2 regions of the Streptomyces sp. NPDC001222 genome follow, and region 1 is predicted to be linked to the other one. Evidence: riboswitches for the same ligand, from Rfam matches in the RefSeq annotation. Region 1 holds a riboswitch; the other holds the start of a gene.
What was found. A riboswitch is a leader RNA that binds a small molecule or an ion and turns the genes downstream of it on or off. The one in region 1 is predicted to bind guanidine.
Positions count from the first base shown of each region.

Region 2: another riboswitch for guanidine. It lies ahead of ACFY2Z_RS15655 (DMT family transporter); the one in region 1 lies ahead of ACFY2Z_RS25325 (MBL fold metallo-hydrolase).

Region 1 is NZ_JBIAXT010000020.1:103,512-111,647, reverse strand. It holds gene ACFY2Z_RS25355 (FadR/GntR family transcriptional regulator) at 1-484, shown strand, start outside; gene dgoD (galactonate dehydratase) at 481-1,626, shown strand; gene ACFY2Z_RS25345 (hypothetical protein) at 1,620-2,543, shown strand; gene ACFY2Z_RS25340 (bifunctional 4-hydroxy-2-oxoglutarate aldolase/2-dehydro-3-deoxy-phosphogluconate aldolase) at 2,485-3,117, shown strand; gene ACFY2Z_RS25335 (SMP-30/gluconolactonase/LRE family protein) at 3,114-4,013, shown strand; gene ACFY2Z_RS25330 (sugar kinase) at 4,010-5,005, shown strand; gene ACFY2Z_RS25325 (MBL fold metallo-hydrolase) at 5,042-5,914, opposite strand; guanidine-III (ykkC-III) riboswitch at 5,927-5,996, opposite strand; gene ACFY2Z_RS25320 (SAV_915 family protein) at 6,330-6,665, shown strand; gene kdpF (K(+)-transporting ATPase subunit F) at 6,765-6,854, shown strand; gene kdpB (potassium-transporting ATPase subunit KdpB) at 6,854-8,136, shown strand, end outside.
Region 2 is NZ_JBIAXT010000009.1:198,989-207,124, reverse strand. It holds gene ACFY2Z_RS15690 (hypothetical protein) at 1-75, shown strand, start outside; gene rdgB (RdgB/HAM1 family non-canonical purine NTP pyrophosphatase) at 126-728, shown strand; tRNA gene ACFY2Z_RS15680 (tRNA-Leu) at 790-874, opposite strand; gene ACFY2Z_RS15675 (HNH endonuclease) at 917-1,936, opposite strand; gene bcp (thioredoxin-dependent thiol peroxidase) at 2,337-2,804, opposite strand; gene ACFY2Z_RS15665 (DUF3618 domain-containing protein) at 2,970-3,308, shown strand; gene ACFY2Z_RS15660 (co-chaperone GroES) at 3,391-3,693, shown strand; guanidine-III (ykkC-III) riboswitch at 3,815-3,873, shown strand; gene ACFY2Z_RS15655 (DMT family transporter) at 3,907-4,227, shown strand; gene ACFY2Z_RS15650 (transglycosylase domain-containing protein) at 4,273-6,684, opposite strand; gene ACFY2Z_RS15645 (ABC transporter permease) at 7,385-8,136, shown strand, end outside.

The sequences.
Region 1 (8,136 bases):
CTGGCAGTTCGAGGGCGGCGACCACACCACCGACGCCGACCGCGCGCTGCTGCGCAACCTCGCCGAAGTACGCTCCATCATCGAACCGGCCGCGGTGCGGCTGGCCGCCGAGCGCCGCACCGACGCCGACCTCGCAGCCCTGGACGGCGCCCTCACGGCGATGGGGGAGCAGGACAACGACGCGGCCCACGCCGTCGAGGCCGACCTCTCCTTCCACCGCGCGCTGCTCATGGCGACGCACAACGAACTCCTCGAACGCATGGTGATGGTGATCGAGTCCGGCCTGGCGCACCGCGACCGCATCGTGCACAACTCCCCGCACAGCGAGGACCCCGTACCGGCCCACCGTGCCGTCCTGGAGGCCGTACGCGCCCAGAACCCGTCGGCCGCCGAGGCCGCCATGCACGCCCTGCTCGACCAGGCCGGCCGCGATCTGGACCGGATCGACGGCCCCGACGACACGAAAGGCACCGGCGGCAAGTGAAGATCACCCGCGTCGAAACCTTCCTCGTCCCGCCGCGCTGGCTGTTCTGCCGGATCGAGACCGACGACGGTGTGGCCGGCTGGGGCGAACCCGTCGTCGAGGGCCGGGCCGAGCCTGTCCGTGCCGCCGTCGACGTGCTGGCCGAATACCTGATCGGCCAGGACCCGCTGCGCATCGAGGACCACTGGCAGGTGCTCACCAAGGGCGGCTTCTACCGCGGCGGCCCCGTTCTCTCCAGCGCCGTCGCCGGCCTCGACCAGGCCCTGTGGGACATCGCGGGCAGAACCTACGGCGCCCCGGTGCACGCCCTGCTGGGCGGACCCGTACGCGACCGGGTCCGTGTCTACGCCTGGGTCGGCGGCGACGAACCCGCCGAACTGACCGAACAGGTGATCGCCCAGGTGGAGGCCGGCTTCACCGCGGTGAAGATGAACGCCGCCGGCCTGACGTCCCCGGTCGTCACGGCGGCCGAGACGGCGGCGGTCGTCGCCCGTGTCAGCGCCGCCCGCGAGGTGCTCGGCCCGGACCGCGATGTCGCGGTCGACTTCCATGGCCGCTTCAGCGCCGCGGCCGCCCGCCGTGTACTCGCCGAACTCGCCCCGCTGTACCCCCTGTTCGTGGAGGAGCCGGTCGTGCCCGAGCAGAGCCATCTGCTGCCCGGCCTGGTCGCGGCGAGCCCCGTACCCCTGGCCACCGGGGAGCGCCTGTACTCGCGCAGCGACTTCCTCGCCCCGCTCACCGCCGGCGTGGCCGTCGCCCAGCCCGACCTGTCCCACGCCGGCGGGATCTCCGAGGTGCACCGCATCGCCTCGCTCGCCGACGTCTACGGCGCCCACCTCGCCCCGCACTGTCCGCTCGGCCCGATCGCGCTCGCCGCCAGCCTTCAGATGGCGTTCGCGACCCCCAACTTCCTCATCCAGGAACAGAGCCGGGGCATCCACTACAACAAGGACGCCGATCTGCTGTCCTACGTGATCGACCCCGAGCCGTTCCGCTTCGTCGCCGGACACGCGCAGCGCGGCGACATACCCGGCCTCGGCATCACCGTCGACGAGGACGCCGTACGCGCCGCGGACCGCACCGGCCACGCCTGGCGCAATCCGGTGTGGCGGCGCGACGACGGCTCCTTCGCCGAATGGTGAGCCGATCGGCGGACGCCCGGCCGGACATCACGACCGACCCCGCGCACGGCGGCCGCTGGACCTCGCTGCGCGCGCACGGCCGTGAATGGCTGTGGCACCGGGCGGCACCCGAACGGGAGACGGTCCGGCCGGGCGACGCGTTCGTGGACGCGGGCGGGCTGGAGGAATGCATCCCCACCGTCCGCGGCACACCGGACCACGGCGACGCCTGGTCCCGCCCGTGGACCCGGGAGGGCGACACGGAGCGCGTCCGGTGCGACGACTTCACCCTCGCCCGCACCCTGCGCAGCACGGCCGACGGCGCCGTCGCCGACTACACCCTGACGGCAGAGCCGGGCTTCCGCTTCATCTGGGCCGCCCACGCCCTGCTCGCTCTGTCCGCCGACACGACCGTACGCATCCGCCCCGGAGCGACCACCCGCCTGTTCCCGGAGGCCGCCTCGCAGCTGGGAGGCGCCTGGCCCGCCGGCGCCCCGTGGATCGCGGACTCCTGGCCGGCCCCCCAGGGTTTGCCCCTGGACCGGTTCGGCCCCGACGACGGAACCGCGGTGGGGGCCGTCGTGGACGCCCCACGGGTCTGCGTCCACGACGGTCCCGACCGGCTGGCGCTGGAGGTTCAGGCGCAGGGGCAGCCGACCTCGATCGCCCTGTGGCGCAACCTCGGCGGCTTTCCCGCACCGCATCCCTATCGAAGTACAGGCGTGGAACCGATGCTCGGCCGCGTCTTCGACCTCGCCGACGCGGGCCCCGACGACGCGGCCGGTGTACCGGAGTCGGGCCTGGTGAGCTGGCGGCTCGCGCTCACCGCCGTCTGCCACTGCGCCTCGACCGATGCCCTGGACCAAGGAGATTCCGTCCGTGGAACTGCAAGCCGCCCTCGCAGCACGCCGCCTGGTCGCCATCGTGCGCGGGAGTGACGCCGACGCCGCGCTGCGCACCGTGCTGACCCTGGCCGAGGAGGGCATCGACCTCATAGAGGTGTCGCTCACCGGGACCGATGCCCTCACCGTCATCGAGCGCGCCCGCGAAGCGCTGGGCCCCGACCGGTCCTTGGGCGCGGGCACCGTGCTGACCGCCGACGACGCCCGCGCCGCCCACCGAGCGGGCGCCGCCTTCGTGGTCACCCCCGGCCTGGGAGCGGGCGTCGGCGCGGCACGCGAACTGGGCATGCCGGTCCTCGCCGGAGTGCTGACCCCCACCGAGATCGTCACCGCTCGCGCCCTCGGCGTCTCGGCGTTGAAGATCTTCCCGGCGGCCCAGGCCGGGGGACCGGCCTACCTCAAGGCCCTGCGCGGCCCCTTCCCCGACGCCCCGTTCGTCCCGGTGGGCGGAGTCGACGCGGACGCCGCTCGCGCCTACCTCGCCGCCGGAGCGATCGCCGTGGGCGTCGGCTCACCGCTCGTCGGCGACGCCGCCGACGGAGGCAGCCTCGACTCCCTCACCGAGCGCGCGCGTGCCTTCCGCGCCGTCGTGGAGGAGGCCGCACGGTGACCACTGACCCGCGCCCCACCCGCCCCGACCGCCTGGAACTGGGCGAGGGGATCCGCTGGACCGGCACCCGGCTCGTCCTGGTGGACCTCCTCGCCGGCCGCCTGCTCACCGCTCCCGACGATCCGGGCGCCGCCCTGCTGACACTTCTCCGACTGCCCGTCCCGCTGGGCGCGGTGGCACCCGTGGCCGGTCGCCCCGACCTCTGGATGGCCGCCGCGGACACCGGCATCTGTCTGCTGCGCGCCGACGGCTCCCTCGACTGGCTGGCCCGGCCCGAGGAGCACACGACACCGCGTATGCGCATGAACGACGCGGTCGCCGACCCGGCGGGCCGCTTCTGGGCCGGCAGCATGTCCTACGACGCCGACGAACGGGCCGGCTCCCTCTACCGGGTCGACCACGACGGGACGGTCCACCGGGTCCTGGAGGGCATCACCGTGCCCAACGGGCCCGCCTTCACCGGCGACGGCCGGCTGATGTATCTGGCCGACAGCGCCCGCGGCGTCATCCGGCGCTACCCCGTCGACCCGGTGACGGGCGCGCTCGGCACGCCCGAGACGTTCGCCGCCCTCGACGACGGCAGCCCCGACGGTATGGCGGTCGACGTCGAGGGTGCCCTGTGGGTCGCCGTGTGGGGCACGGCGACCGTGCACCGCTACCGGCCGGACGGCACGCTCGACGGTATGTTGCACCTGCCGGCGGCCCAGCCGGCCGGAGTGTGCCTGTGGGGCAGCACGCTCCACATCACCTCGGCCCGCGTGGGCCTGGCCGCACCCGGTCCGTCCGACGGCGCGGTCTTCGCGGTGCCGGTCGACGTACCGGGCCCGCCCACGCCCGCGTTCCGGCCCGATCCGGCCTGGCGCCTGCCCGCGCCGGTCGCGCAGGAGCCCGTATGACGCCCCCGTGGCGTCCGCGACCCGGACGCGTCGTGTGCGTCGGCGAGACCATGGCCGCCCTGACTCCCGACCCGCCCCGGCCGCTGGCCGACGCCGGGACCCTGCGCCTGTCCGTGGCGGGAGCGGAGTCGAACGTGGCGATGTACCTCGCCGACCACAAGGTACCCGTCAGTTGGCTCTCGGCCCTGGGGGACGATGCCCTGGGACACCGCGTCCGCACCACCGTCGCCAACGCCGGGGTCGATGTCTCCCAGGTCCGCACCGATCCCCACCGTCCCACCGGCCTCCTGGTGAAGGACCCGGGGCCCGGCGGAACACGCGTCCACTACTACCGACGTGGCTCGGCCGCCTCGGCGCTCGGCCCCGGGCTGCTGGACCAGGAGCCGGTGACCACGGCCGCGCTGTTGCACCTCACGGGCATCACTCCCGCGCTGTCCCCCTCCTGCCGGAGCCTGGTGACGCAGGCCCTGGCCGTCCCCGCGGACGAGCGGCCGTACGCGGTCAGCTTCGACGTCAACCACCGTGCCGCCCTGTGGCCGGGCGGCACGGCCGCGTCCGTGCTGCGCGAGCTGGCCGACCGGGCGGACGTAGTCTTCGTCGGCCTCGACGAGGCCCAGGTCCTGTGGGGCGCCGACGTGACGGTGCCGGGCATACGGGAGTTGCTCCCTCGTCCCCGGACGGTCGTCGTGAAGGACGGCGCCCGCGCCGCGACCGCCCTCACCACCGAAGGGATGTGCACGGTGCCCGCCCTGCGGACGACGGTGGTCGAGCCCGTCGGCGCCGGCGACGCCTTCGCGGCCGGATTTCTGGCGGGGCTGCTCCGGGGAACGACCACCGTGCGCGCGCTGCGACTAGGACACATCACGGCCGTCAGTGCCCTCCAAGTGACCGGTGACCACGGTCCGTTGCCCGACCCGGCCGAGATCGAACGCCTCCTCGGTCTCTCGGCCGGTGCGTGGGAGCGGCTCGATGAGCTCCGGGCGGACGCGTGAACGTCATCCGGTGCCCGGCACGCCCGCGGACCAGGTTCACGGGCACAGGATGAAGTCGGGAAAGGCGCGTCGAGCGGGCCGGTCACCGACCTCCGCGAGCGCCGCACGGATCTCACGCAGATGGCGTGTGGTCATCTGCAGCGGGGGCTCGTCGGGCTGGTAGGTGGTACGGATCGGGTAGTCCACGCCCGGCTCACGGGTCATCTCGATATGACAGCCGAGCACGTGGGTGACCGGCCTCCCGTCGCTGAACTCGATCAGGCGGTCGACGGTCCGGGTGAAGGCGGCCCGGTCCTGGATGTAGAGCCTGCCGGGGTAGACCGTGTCGCCCGTGAGCAGGAACCCGGTCCACGGGTCGTAGAAGGTGACCGCCGCGTCGTGATGACCCGGGGTGGCCAGACACTCCAGCACCCGACCGCCCAGATCGATGCGCACCACGGCGTCGGGGTCCTCGGTGAACCCGAAGTACTCCCAGGCGGTGGACCGGTCCGCGGCCACCACCGTGGTGGCGGGACGGTCGGCGAACTGGGCGTCGCCCGCGACGTGGTCGCCGTGCGGGTGGGTGTGCAGGACCAGCAGGCCGTATCCGTCCCGGGGGTTCCGGGTGAGCCACTCCGCGACGAGTTCGTCGACCGTCCGGCGCAAGGGGAAGTACTCCGCGGACGCGGTGGCACCGGTGTCGATCAACACCGCCTGATCATTGCCGAACAGCAGAAACAGAAAAGGCGCTTCATAGTTGACCGCCATGTTCTGCCGCAGGATGAACGTGTGCTCGTCGTAGCCGTGGACCTGGATGTCCGGGTCCGAGTTGTGCTTGGCCGACGGCGAACCATGGATCCACCGGACGTCGAGCGCACGCGGCTCGGGCATCCCTGCGGCGAAATCGACCCACGACATGCCCGTATCCATGACGACTCCTTCAGTGCGTCGTCTTGGCAGGCCGGGTACGGCGCACATCTCGTCCGGGGCAGGCACGGGTACGAGCCGCCGCGGCGAAGCTACCACGAGGCCGGGCCGACTGATCATGGCAATGACAGGCGGCGAGGCCGGTGCGGCGGTGGCGCACCAGAGCCGGCGCTTGTCAGTCCTTAATCGATACTAGTCGGTTCGATTCATAGGAGGACGAGATGTTCGCGGCTGCCGGTCGCCGCTCGTGTCAGTGCCACGTCAGCGTCCGCTCCGTAGTCGTCAGCATCGCGTCATGAGCCGGCGCTGGACCGGGGTGGGCGGGCATACCGTCAGCGATGCCCCGTCCCGCAGCCGCGTGTCCGGGGCCGTCAAGCGGTTCGACCTGGACCCACACGGGTCCCCTCGGAGGTATCCCATGGCACAACTCCCGTGCGGCGAAGACCCGGAACCCTCTGATCGGTTCCCGGCCGGGCCTCTGCTCGTTCCGGTCCGGCCGGGACCATCGGGGTGTGTGGCGCGTATCTTCCGCACACCTCTCGGCCACCGTACGGCCGTCGGCTTCACCTCCGAACACCGGCTGATCGCGGCACTCGGGCCCGAGCAGACATGGATCAGGCTCGCCGAGCCGGCGCTGCGTGCGCTGACCGCGTTGCTCGGCGTCACCACCGTCACGGTGGATCCCGCATTCACGGCCCGGGCCTCCCGGCCGCTGAAACCCGTCGTTCCCGCGCTCGCGCTGCGCGCCGGCTGAGCGGCGAAGCCCCCTGATCCGCCTCCGGGCGGGCGACGGCCCGGCCCTCGCCCGGAGGCGTTCCACCCATCCCCATTCCGTACGACATGTGAGGTCCCTGTGGCGGCCGAGAACATTGTCGGGCTGATCGTCTCGATCGGCCTGCTGGCCTACCTTGTGGTGGCCCTGATCCAGCCGGAGCGCTTCTGATGAGCGCGCCCGCACCCGTGAGAGAGAGAACCGAAGAGGCCGTACAACCCACCCTCCCGGGCCCCACTCGGCGGATCGGCGCCGGGCTGCTCGATCCGAAGCAACTGTGGCTCGCTCTGCCCGCCGCGTTGCGCAAGCTCAACCCGGTGACGCTGGCCCGCAACCCGGTCATGTTCGTCACCGAGATCGGCGCGGCGCTGACCACCGGCATCGCGGTCGTGCACCCGTCGCCGTTCGGCTGGCTGATCACTGTCTGGCTGTGGCTCACGGTCGTATTCGCGGGTCTCGCGGAAGCCGTCGCCGAGAGCCGCGGCCGCGCGCAGGCCGACAGTCTGCGCGGTATGCGCCGCCAGACCGTCGCCCGACGGCTCACCGGCTGGCGTCCGGGGGCCGCGGAGGGCGCGTACACCGAAGAGGCCGTCGGCGCAGGGGAGTTGCGCCGCGGTGATGTCGTGGTCGTCGAGGCCGGGCAGTCGGTGCCCGGCGACGGTGACGTCATCGAGGGTGTGGCCAGCATCGACGAGTCGGCCATCACCGGAGAATCGGCGCCGGTGATCCGCGAGTCGGGCGGCGACCGCTCGGCCGTGACCGGCGGCACTCGCGTGCTGTCGGACAGGATCGTCGTACGTATCACGCAGGACCCGGGCGAGTCGTTCCTGGACCGGATGATCTCCCTGGTGGAGGGCGCCGACCGGCAGAAGACGCCCAACGAACTGGCTCTGAACCTGCTGCTGGTGATGATGACGTTCGTCTTCCTGGTGGCGGTCCTCACGCTCCAGCCGATGGCGATCTTCTCCAAGAACTTCATGGCGGCGGCGCACGACACACAGGCGCTCACCGCCAACGGTGTCACCGGGATCGTGCTCGTCTCCCTGCTCGTCTGTCTGATCCCCACGACCATCGGCGGACTGCTCTCCGCGATCGGTATCGCGGGCATGGACCGGCTGGTGCAGCGCAACGTGCTCGCCATGTCCGGACGCGCGGTCGAGGCGGCCGGCGATGTCAACACCCTCCTGCTCGACAAGACGGGCACGATCACCTACGGCAACCGGCGCGCGAGCGAGCTGCTGCCGCTCGGTTCGGTGACCGGTCGGCAACTCGCCGACGCCGCACTGCTGTCGAGCCTCGCGGACGAGACGCCCGAGGGCCGCTCGATCGTCGAGTACGTGCACGAGCAGTTCTCCCTGGAGCGGGAGACGCCCGAGGACGCCGAGTGGGTGGCCTTCTCCGCCACCACCCGTATGTCCGGCGTGGATCTGCCCGGCCGCCGCCGGCTGCGCAA
Region 2 (8,136 bases), on a different contig from region 1:
GGCGACACGACCCCCGACGTCGGCCCGGTCACGGACGCGGCCGGAGAACTGACGAAGGTCTGCACCTCGTCCTGAGAAGCCGGGGGTGGCGAAGCGGCGCCGCCACCGCACGGATACTGGACGGCATGACCCGCCTGATCCTCGCCACCCGTAACGCCGGAAAGATCACCGAACTCAGGGCGATCCTCGCCGAAGCGGGCCTCCCGCACGACCTCGTCGGCGCGGACGCCTACCCCGACATCCCCGACGTCAAGGAAACGGGCGTCACCTTCGCCGAGAACGCCCTGCTCAAGGCCCACGCCCTGGCCCGGGCGACGGGCCTGCCGGCCGTGGCCGACGACTCCGGCCTCTGCGTGGACGTCCTGGGCGGCGCCCCCGGCATCTTCTCCGCCCGCTGGGCGGGCCGGCACGGCGACGACCAGGCCAACCTGGAGCTGCTCCTCGCCCAGCTCGCCGACATCGACGCCCCCCACCGGGCCGCCCACTTCGCCTGCGCCGCAGCCCTGGCCCTGCCGGACGGCACCGAGCGCGTGGTCGAGGGCCGGCTGCCGGGCACGCTCCGCCACACCCCGTCCGGCACGAACGGCTTCGGCTACGACCCGATCCTCCAGCCCGAGGGCGAGACACGCACCTGCGCGGAGCTGACCCCCGCGGAGAAGAACGCGATCAGCCACCGGGGCAAGGCGTTCCGCGCCCTGGTACCGGTGGTACGGGAACTGCTGGGCTGAGCCCGATGACGCAGTGAAGGCCCGGTCGGATCGTCCGGACCGGGCCTTCCTCATGTCTGCGTGCGGTCGGTGGGACTCGAACCCACACGGGATTTCTCCCACGGGCACCTAAAACCCGCGCGTATCGCCTATTTCGCCACGACCGCCCCAAAACGGACATTTAATCTTCCTGTGCCGCTTCGTGTCGTTCAGTGTACGGGGGAGTCTGGCCGCCTCGCGGTGCGCCCGCCCTTCCGGCGGCACCATGTTGCCGTCAGGGCATGGCAGTTCGGGCACAGGTATCGCAGGTTCTCGATGCGGTTGTCCCGCCAGTCACCGTTGATGTGGTCGATCTGGAGTGTGAGGGGCTGCTCCAGCCACTGCCCTTGGTTGTCGCACGACGTGCACCGGTAGGGAAGGCCCGCCTCCTGGAGGGCCGCGTGCAACCGTGCGCGGTTGGGGCGCGCGGAGTCGGCGGGGAGCACCACCAGCACCCGCTCCGCCGCGGGCGCGCGGCGGACCGTGCGGGCGGCAGCCCAGGGGCGCCGGGTGAAGTGGCTCGTGTCCAGGCCGAGTTGGGCGGCCCTGCGGCGGACCCGCCGGTGGTTCGTGTCGTTCACCTCGAGCTCCAGTGCGCGCATGACGCCGGCGTAGCTCGTGGCCTCGGCCACGGCTGTGCGCAGTGCGTCCTCGCAGATCGCCGGGCGGGAACCGCGGAAGTGGGACGTGTCGATGCTCCGTTCCCGGAACATCCGCCCCAAGGCGGCACGCGACCGGCCGTCGTCGGGAACTCCGAGGATCTCGGCCGCCCCGCGCACACTCCGGGCGGAGGCGGCCGCAGCCCGTAGTTCGTCCTCGGAGAAGGGGAGGTCCGGGTGCGGGCGGTCGATGCCGGGGAAGTGGCTGATGTCGATACCCGCTGCCGCGATGCGGCGCCGGATGTGCGCGAGGGTGCCGGTCGCGGGGGTGGCGCCGAGTTTCAGCGCGACCTCGCGCAAGGTCGTGGACGTCGCGGCCGCTGTGGCGATCGCGGTGTCGGGGTATCTGCGCCAGGGGCTGCGCCGCTTGAAATGGCCGGTGTCGATCCCGTGAGTGGCGACCCGTTGCTGCAGAACGCGTCGCTGTCCACCGCTCGGCTTGAGTCCGAGGTGGCGCATGAGGTCGTTCCAGCCGTGGGAGCGGGCCACGGCCGCCGCCAGCGTGTCTCGATCGTACGGACCGGTGGTCATGACGTCCCCTCCGCTTCCGGCCGCCTGTTCGCCGCCTCGTGCGGAACAACGAACCGTTTATCGGACAGTCACGCCCGGTGTGCGGAGCGGCCCGTACCGGGAGGGTAGGTACGAGCCGCTCGGGGAAGGTGGGGTCCCTGGACTCCCGGTCCCCGGGGTCCCAGGGCCTGTCGTCGAACTCGCGTCGTCGCCCGGAGGGCGGCCCTGCGGCGTCAGGTGCGTGCTCTGGGGGTCCCCCCGCTCGAAGAGCTCGGGGGAGTGCCGGGCCGGAAGCCCTCGTACTGGAGGTACGTGGGGTTTCGCCCGGTGCGGCGGTGGGGGCACCGCCCGCGCGAGCGATAACCGAGCGTGGGGGAGCCTGCATGGCGTCGCAGGCCAGGCTGGAGTGTGACGACAGGCCCTAGACGCCCAGGTCCTTGATGATCTTCGCTACGTGGCCCGTCGCCTTCACGTTGTACAGGGCTCGCTCGACCCTTCCCTCCTCGTCCACGATCACCGTGGAGCGGATGACGCCGACGACCGTCTTGCCGTACAGCTTCTTCTCGCCGAACGCGCCGTAGGCCTCCAGCACCTTCTTGTCCGGGTCGGCGAGCAGGGTGACCTTCAGGTCCTCCTTCTCACGGAACTTCGCGAGCTTCTCCGGCTTGTCGGGCGAGATGCCGATGACGTCGTAGCCGGCGCCCGCCAGCAGCTCCAGGTTGTCCGTGAAGTCGCACGCCTGCTTGGTGCAGCCTGGGGTGAGCGCGGCGGGGTAGAAGTACACGATGACCTTGCGGCCCTTGTGGTCGGCCAGAGAGACCTCGTTGCCGTCGGCGTCCGGCAGGGTGAAGGCGGGGGCGGTGTCGCCGGGCTGCAGTCGCTCGCTCATCGTCGTTACCTCACAGACAGGGGGCGGTTACCCGACGAGCCTAATCCGCGTCCGGCGGGTCCAGAGGGGTGCCGTTGGGTGCGTTCGGCGAGGAACTGACAGACTGTCGACCACAGACGCAGGAATTGCACGGAACACGTCGCAAACGACCACGGAGGAAACGCGGTGGCGGACACGTCGAGCACACCGGACACCAGAACTCCGGCGGAGATCGAGGCGGACATCAAGCGCCGCCGCGAAACGCTGGCCGAGACGCTCGACGAGATCGGCGTCCGGGTGCACCCGAAGACGATCGTCGGGGACGCCAAGGCCAAGGTCGTCTCCCATGTCGACAACACGCTCGGCCGTGCGTACGTCCGCGCCAACCGGGTCGTCGGCGAGGTGAAGAGCCAGATGGTCACGGAGGACGGCGCGCCGCGCCTGGAGCGCATCGTGCCCGTGGCGCTGGTCGTGGTCGGGGTCGTGGGCCTGCTGGCCCTCGGTTCCCGTCGGCGCAAGCGCTGACCCGGCCGCGCACGAAGCCGTCGGAGACAGGTAGGTTCGGGGCGTGAGCGAGAAGAACCACCACGACAAGCTGCCCATCCGGATGCTGCACGACCGCGTGCTGGTGCGGCAGGACACCGCCGAGGGCGAGCGCCGCTCCGGCGGCGGCATCCTGATCCCCGCGACGGCGGCCGTCGGCCGGCGCCTCGCCTGGGCCGAGGTCGTCGCGGTCGGGCAGAACGTACGGACCGTGGAGCCGGGCGACCGGGTCCTGTACGACCCGGAGGACCGGGCCGAGGTCGAGGTGCGCGGGACCGCGTACGTGCTGATGCGTGAACGCGATCTGCACGCCGTGGCCGCGGACCGCTTCGAGGGGTCGGAGGACTCCACGGGGCTCTACCTGTAGGGCCGCGCGGGCCCGCGAATCCGCGCAGGCCCGCCAGGCTCGCGCGATCGGCGCGATCCGCGCGAGAAGGGGCTGGTGACCGTTGTCACCAGCCCTTTTTGCCTGTCCTTTGCTACGTTGGACGGACCCGCGAGGGACCCGACGAGACGCGCCGTACCGGGACCGCAAAGACGACGCACCCCCTGTTGATCATCGGAACACGGAGGTGCCCCCATGGCGTGGGTCCTGCTCGTCCTCGCCGGCCTGCTCGAGGTCGGCTGGTCGGTCGGCATGAAGTACACCGACGGATTCACCCGCCTCTGGCCGAGCCTGGGCACCGGCGCGGGCATCGTCGCCAGCATGCTTCTGCTGTCGTACGCCGCGCGGTCCCTGCCCATCGGTACGGCGTACGGCGTCTGGGTGGGCATCGGGGCGGCCGGGGCGGCGGTGCTGGGCATGACCGTGCTCGGTGAGCCCGCGACCGCCGCGCGGATCTTCTTCGTGGCGCTGCTGCTGGTGGCCGTGGTGGGGCTGAAGGCGACCTCGGGTCCCTGACCCCGCGCCGCCCGCCGGGCGGTCACGACCGCCCGGCCGCCGCGCTCAGAACCCCACGCCGCCCGCCGGGCCGCCCGGCCCGGTCGCTCCGCCGTCGCCGGTCGTCCCGCCGGTCCCGGTCGTGCCCCCGTCGCCGGTCGTGCCGCCCGCGCCCGTGGTGCCGCCCGTGCCCGTCGTTCCGCCGGCCCCGGTGGCGCCGCCGGTGTCCGTGCCGCCGCCCGTGCCGGTTCCGCCGGCGCCCGTCGTTCCGCCGGTTCCGGTGGTGCCGCCGGGGTCGGTCGGGCCGCCGGTGCCGGTGGTGCCGCCGTCGCTCTGGCCCTGGGTCTGCCCCTGGTCCTGCCCCTGGGTGCTCTGGTCGCCGGTCGTGCCGCCGTTGTCCTGGGCGCCGGTGGTGCCGGTCGGCTGGTCCGAGGGGCTCGTGGAGGGCTCCAGGGTCTGGTCGGCGCCGGCCTGGAGCTGGAGGTCGAAGTTCTTGATCGGCTTGCCCTGCAGCGCTTCCTTGGTGAACTGCGCCCAGATCTGCGCGGGCGCGCCGCCGCCGTTGACACGGGCCAGGCCCATCGCGCCGTACAGCGGCTTGTGGGCGGCCGTCACCGGGTCCTGGCCCATCACGGAGACCACCGTGGCGAGGTCGGGGGTGTAGCCCGCGAACCAGGCCGCCGTGTCCTCCTCCGCGGTGCCGGTCTTGCCGGCGGCCGGGCGGCCCGCGGCCAGGGCGCTGGTCGCCGTGCCGTTCTGGACGACGCTCTGCAGGACCGAGGTGGTGGTGTCGGCGGCCTCGCGGCTGACGGCCTGCTCGGTCTTCTGCTCGGGCAGCCCGCCGACGTCGTCGCCGTCCTTGGTGATCTTGTCGACCAGGGTGTACGTGCCGCGCTCGCCGTGGTTGGCGAGCGTCGCGTACGCCTCCGCCATGTCCAGGACGCTCGCGGTGGCCGTGCCGAGCGCGATGGACGGGTAGGGGTTCAGGTCCTTGGTGCCGGACGGGATGCCGAGGTCGACCGCGGTCTGCTTGATCCTGGCCGGGCCGACGTCCACGGCCATCTGCGCGTACACCGCGTTGACCGACTTGTCGGTGGCGTCGCGCACGGTGATGTCGCCGTAGGAGTGGCTGTCCTCGTTCTCGGGGGCGTACACGCCGCCGGACCAGCCCTGGACCGGACGCTTGTTGGTGCCGTCGTAGATCGTGTTGGGCGAGATGGGGCGGCCGTCCTGGGTCCGGGAGTTGTTCTCCACGGCGGAGGTGAACACGAACGGCTTGAAGGTGGAGCCCACCTGGAAGTCGCCGCGCGTGGCGTTGTTCGTGTACTGCTTCACGTAGTCGATGCCGCCGTACATGGCGAGGATCTTGCCGGTGTGCGGATCGACGGCCGCGCCGCCCGCGCGGACGTAGGTGTCGACCTTGCGGTTCTTCTTGTCCAGCTTGGACATCACCTGGTCGTTCACCGCGTTGACGAAGGCGTCCTGCTTGCTCTTCTGCAGGGTGGTGGTGATGCGGTAGCCGCCGGCGGCGAGCTGGTCCGCGTCGACGATCTTGTTCTCCTGCAGATAGTCCTTGATCGCGTCGAGGAGGTAGCCGCGCTGGCCGGACAGGCCGGTGGAGACGTTGGCCTCCTTGGGCATGGGGAACTTCATGCCGGCGCGCTGGGAGCTGCTGAGCCAGCCCTTCTTGACCATGCCGTCGAGGACGTAGTTCCAGCGGGCCTCGGCCGCGCCCTTGTTCTCCGGGTGCGCGACGACGTCGTACTCGCTGGGCGCGTTGAGCAGCGCGGCGAGGTAGGCGCCCTTGGCCGGGTCGAGGGACATGGCGTCCACGCCGTAGTAGGCGCGGGCGGCGGCCTGGATGCCGTAGGCGTTGCGGCCGAAGAAGCTGGTGTTGAGGTAGCCCTCGAGGATGTCGTTCTTGCTCTTCTCGCGGTCCAGCTTGATCGAGATGAAGAACTCCTTCACCTTGCGGGTGACGGTCTGTTCCTGGCCCAGGTAGTAGTTCTTGACGTACTGCTGGGTGATCGTGGAGCCGGACTGCTTGCCCTTGCCGGTGGCGGTGTTCCAGCCGGCGCGGACCATCGCCTTGGGGTCGACGGCGGACTCGGTGTAGAAGTCGCGGTCCTCGGCGGCGAGCACGGCGTGCTGGGCGTCCTTGGAGATCTGGGCGAGGCCGACGTTCTCGCGGTTGACCTTGCCGTCGCGGGCGATCTCGGTGCCGTCCGCGTACAGGTAGACATTGCTCTGCTTGGTCGCGAGCGCGTTGGCCGGCGGGATCTTCACCATGGAGTAGCCCAGCGCGAACAGGCCGATGAGCAGCAGGATCCCGACCACGAAGGTGCCGAGCACCATCCGCCAGGTGGGGAACAGCCGACGCCATCCCGTGCGCCTCGGCCGCTTCGCCTGCCCGCCGGACCCGGCCTGCGCGCTCGGAGCCGCGGGCTGCGGGGCCGTGGCGGCGGGCTGCGGGGCCATGGCGGCGGGGCGCGGTCTCGGGACCGTGGGTTGCGGTTTCGGGACCGTGGGCTGTGGGTCCGCGGCCGGGGGCTGCGCCTTGAGGGTCATGGTCTGTGGGTCCGTGGCCGCGGTCTGCGGCTTCAGCGTCATGGTGTGCGGGTCCGTGGCCGCGGTCTGCGGCTTCAGCGTCATGGTGTGCGGGTCCGTGGCCGCGGACTGCGCCTTCAGGGTCACCGTGTGCGGGTCGGTGGCCGCGGGCTGCGGTTTCGGGACCGTCGGCTGCGGGGCCGTGACCGAGGGTTGTGGTTCCGGTGCCGCGGGCTGCGGATCCGTCGCCGCAGGCTCCGGCTCCGTGCCCGCGGGCTCCGGCTCCCTGGCCGCGGGCTCCGGCTCCGTGGCCGAGGACTGCGGTTGCGGTTTCGGGACCGCGGGCTGCGGGTCCAAGGCCGCGGGCGGTGGCGGTTCTGTGGGCGCCCCGCCCTTGCTGCTCTGCTGCGGCTGCGGCTCGTCGCTCATCGTGGTGCCGGACTCCCGTTTCGCGTCGTACGTTCCCGTACGCCCTCATACGCCATGTGCGCCCCCTGATGAAGACTGTCGCACCAACCGTTCCGTTCCCGGTACGACGGACCTGCCGCAGCGGAAAAACGTGTGGTACGCCACTTCGTCCGCGCGCTAGGCTCCTGCGCTTCGCTCCGGAACGCGTCGAAGGAGGTTCTCCGTGGGGACAGGGCGGTTGTACGCCGCTGTCGCCGCCGGTGGTTTCCGGCGGTACGCGACCTACCGGACCGCGACCGCGGCGGGGGTGTTCACCAACACAGTCTTCGGATTGATCTTGGCATACACCTACCTCGCCCTGTGGCACGAACGGCCCCACCTCGGGGGGTACGACGAGGCTCAGGCGTTGACGTACGTATGGACCGGGCAGGCGCTGCTGATGACCGTCTCGGTGATGGGCGGCGGCTTCGAGGACGAACTGATCGAGCGCATCCGCACCGGCGACATCGCGATCGACCTGTACCGGCCCGCCGACCTCCAGCTGTGGTGGCTGGCGGGGGACCTGGGCCGGGCCCTGTTCCATCTGCTGGCGCGGGGAGCGATCCCCATGGCGGCCGGCGCGCTGCTCTTCCCGCTCGCCCTGCCCGGCAGTCCGGTGGTCTGGGTGGCCTTCCTGACCGCCGTCCTGCTGGGCACGGTGGTCAGCTTCGCGATCCGCTACCTGGTCGCGCTCAGCGCGTTCTGGCTGATGGACGGGGCGGGTGTGGCGCAGATCTCCTGGATCGTCGCCATGTTCTGTTCGGGGATGCTGCTGCCGCTGAACGTCTTCCCGGGTGTGCTCGGCGAGATCGTGCGCGCCCTGCCCTGGGCGTCGCTGATCCAGGCGCCGACGGACGTCCTGCTGGGCACGGCGGACCCGGCGGCGGTCTATGTCCGCCAGCTCGCCTGGGCCGCGGTGCTGCTGACGGCCGGGCG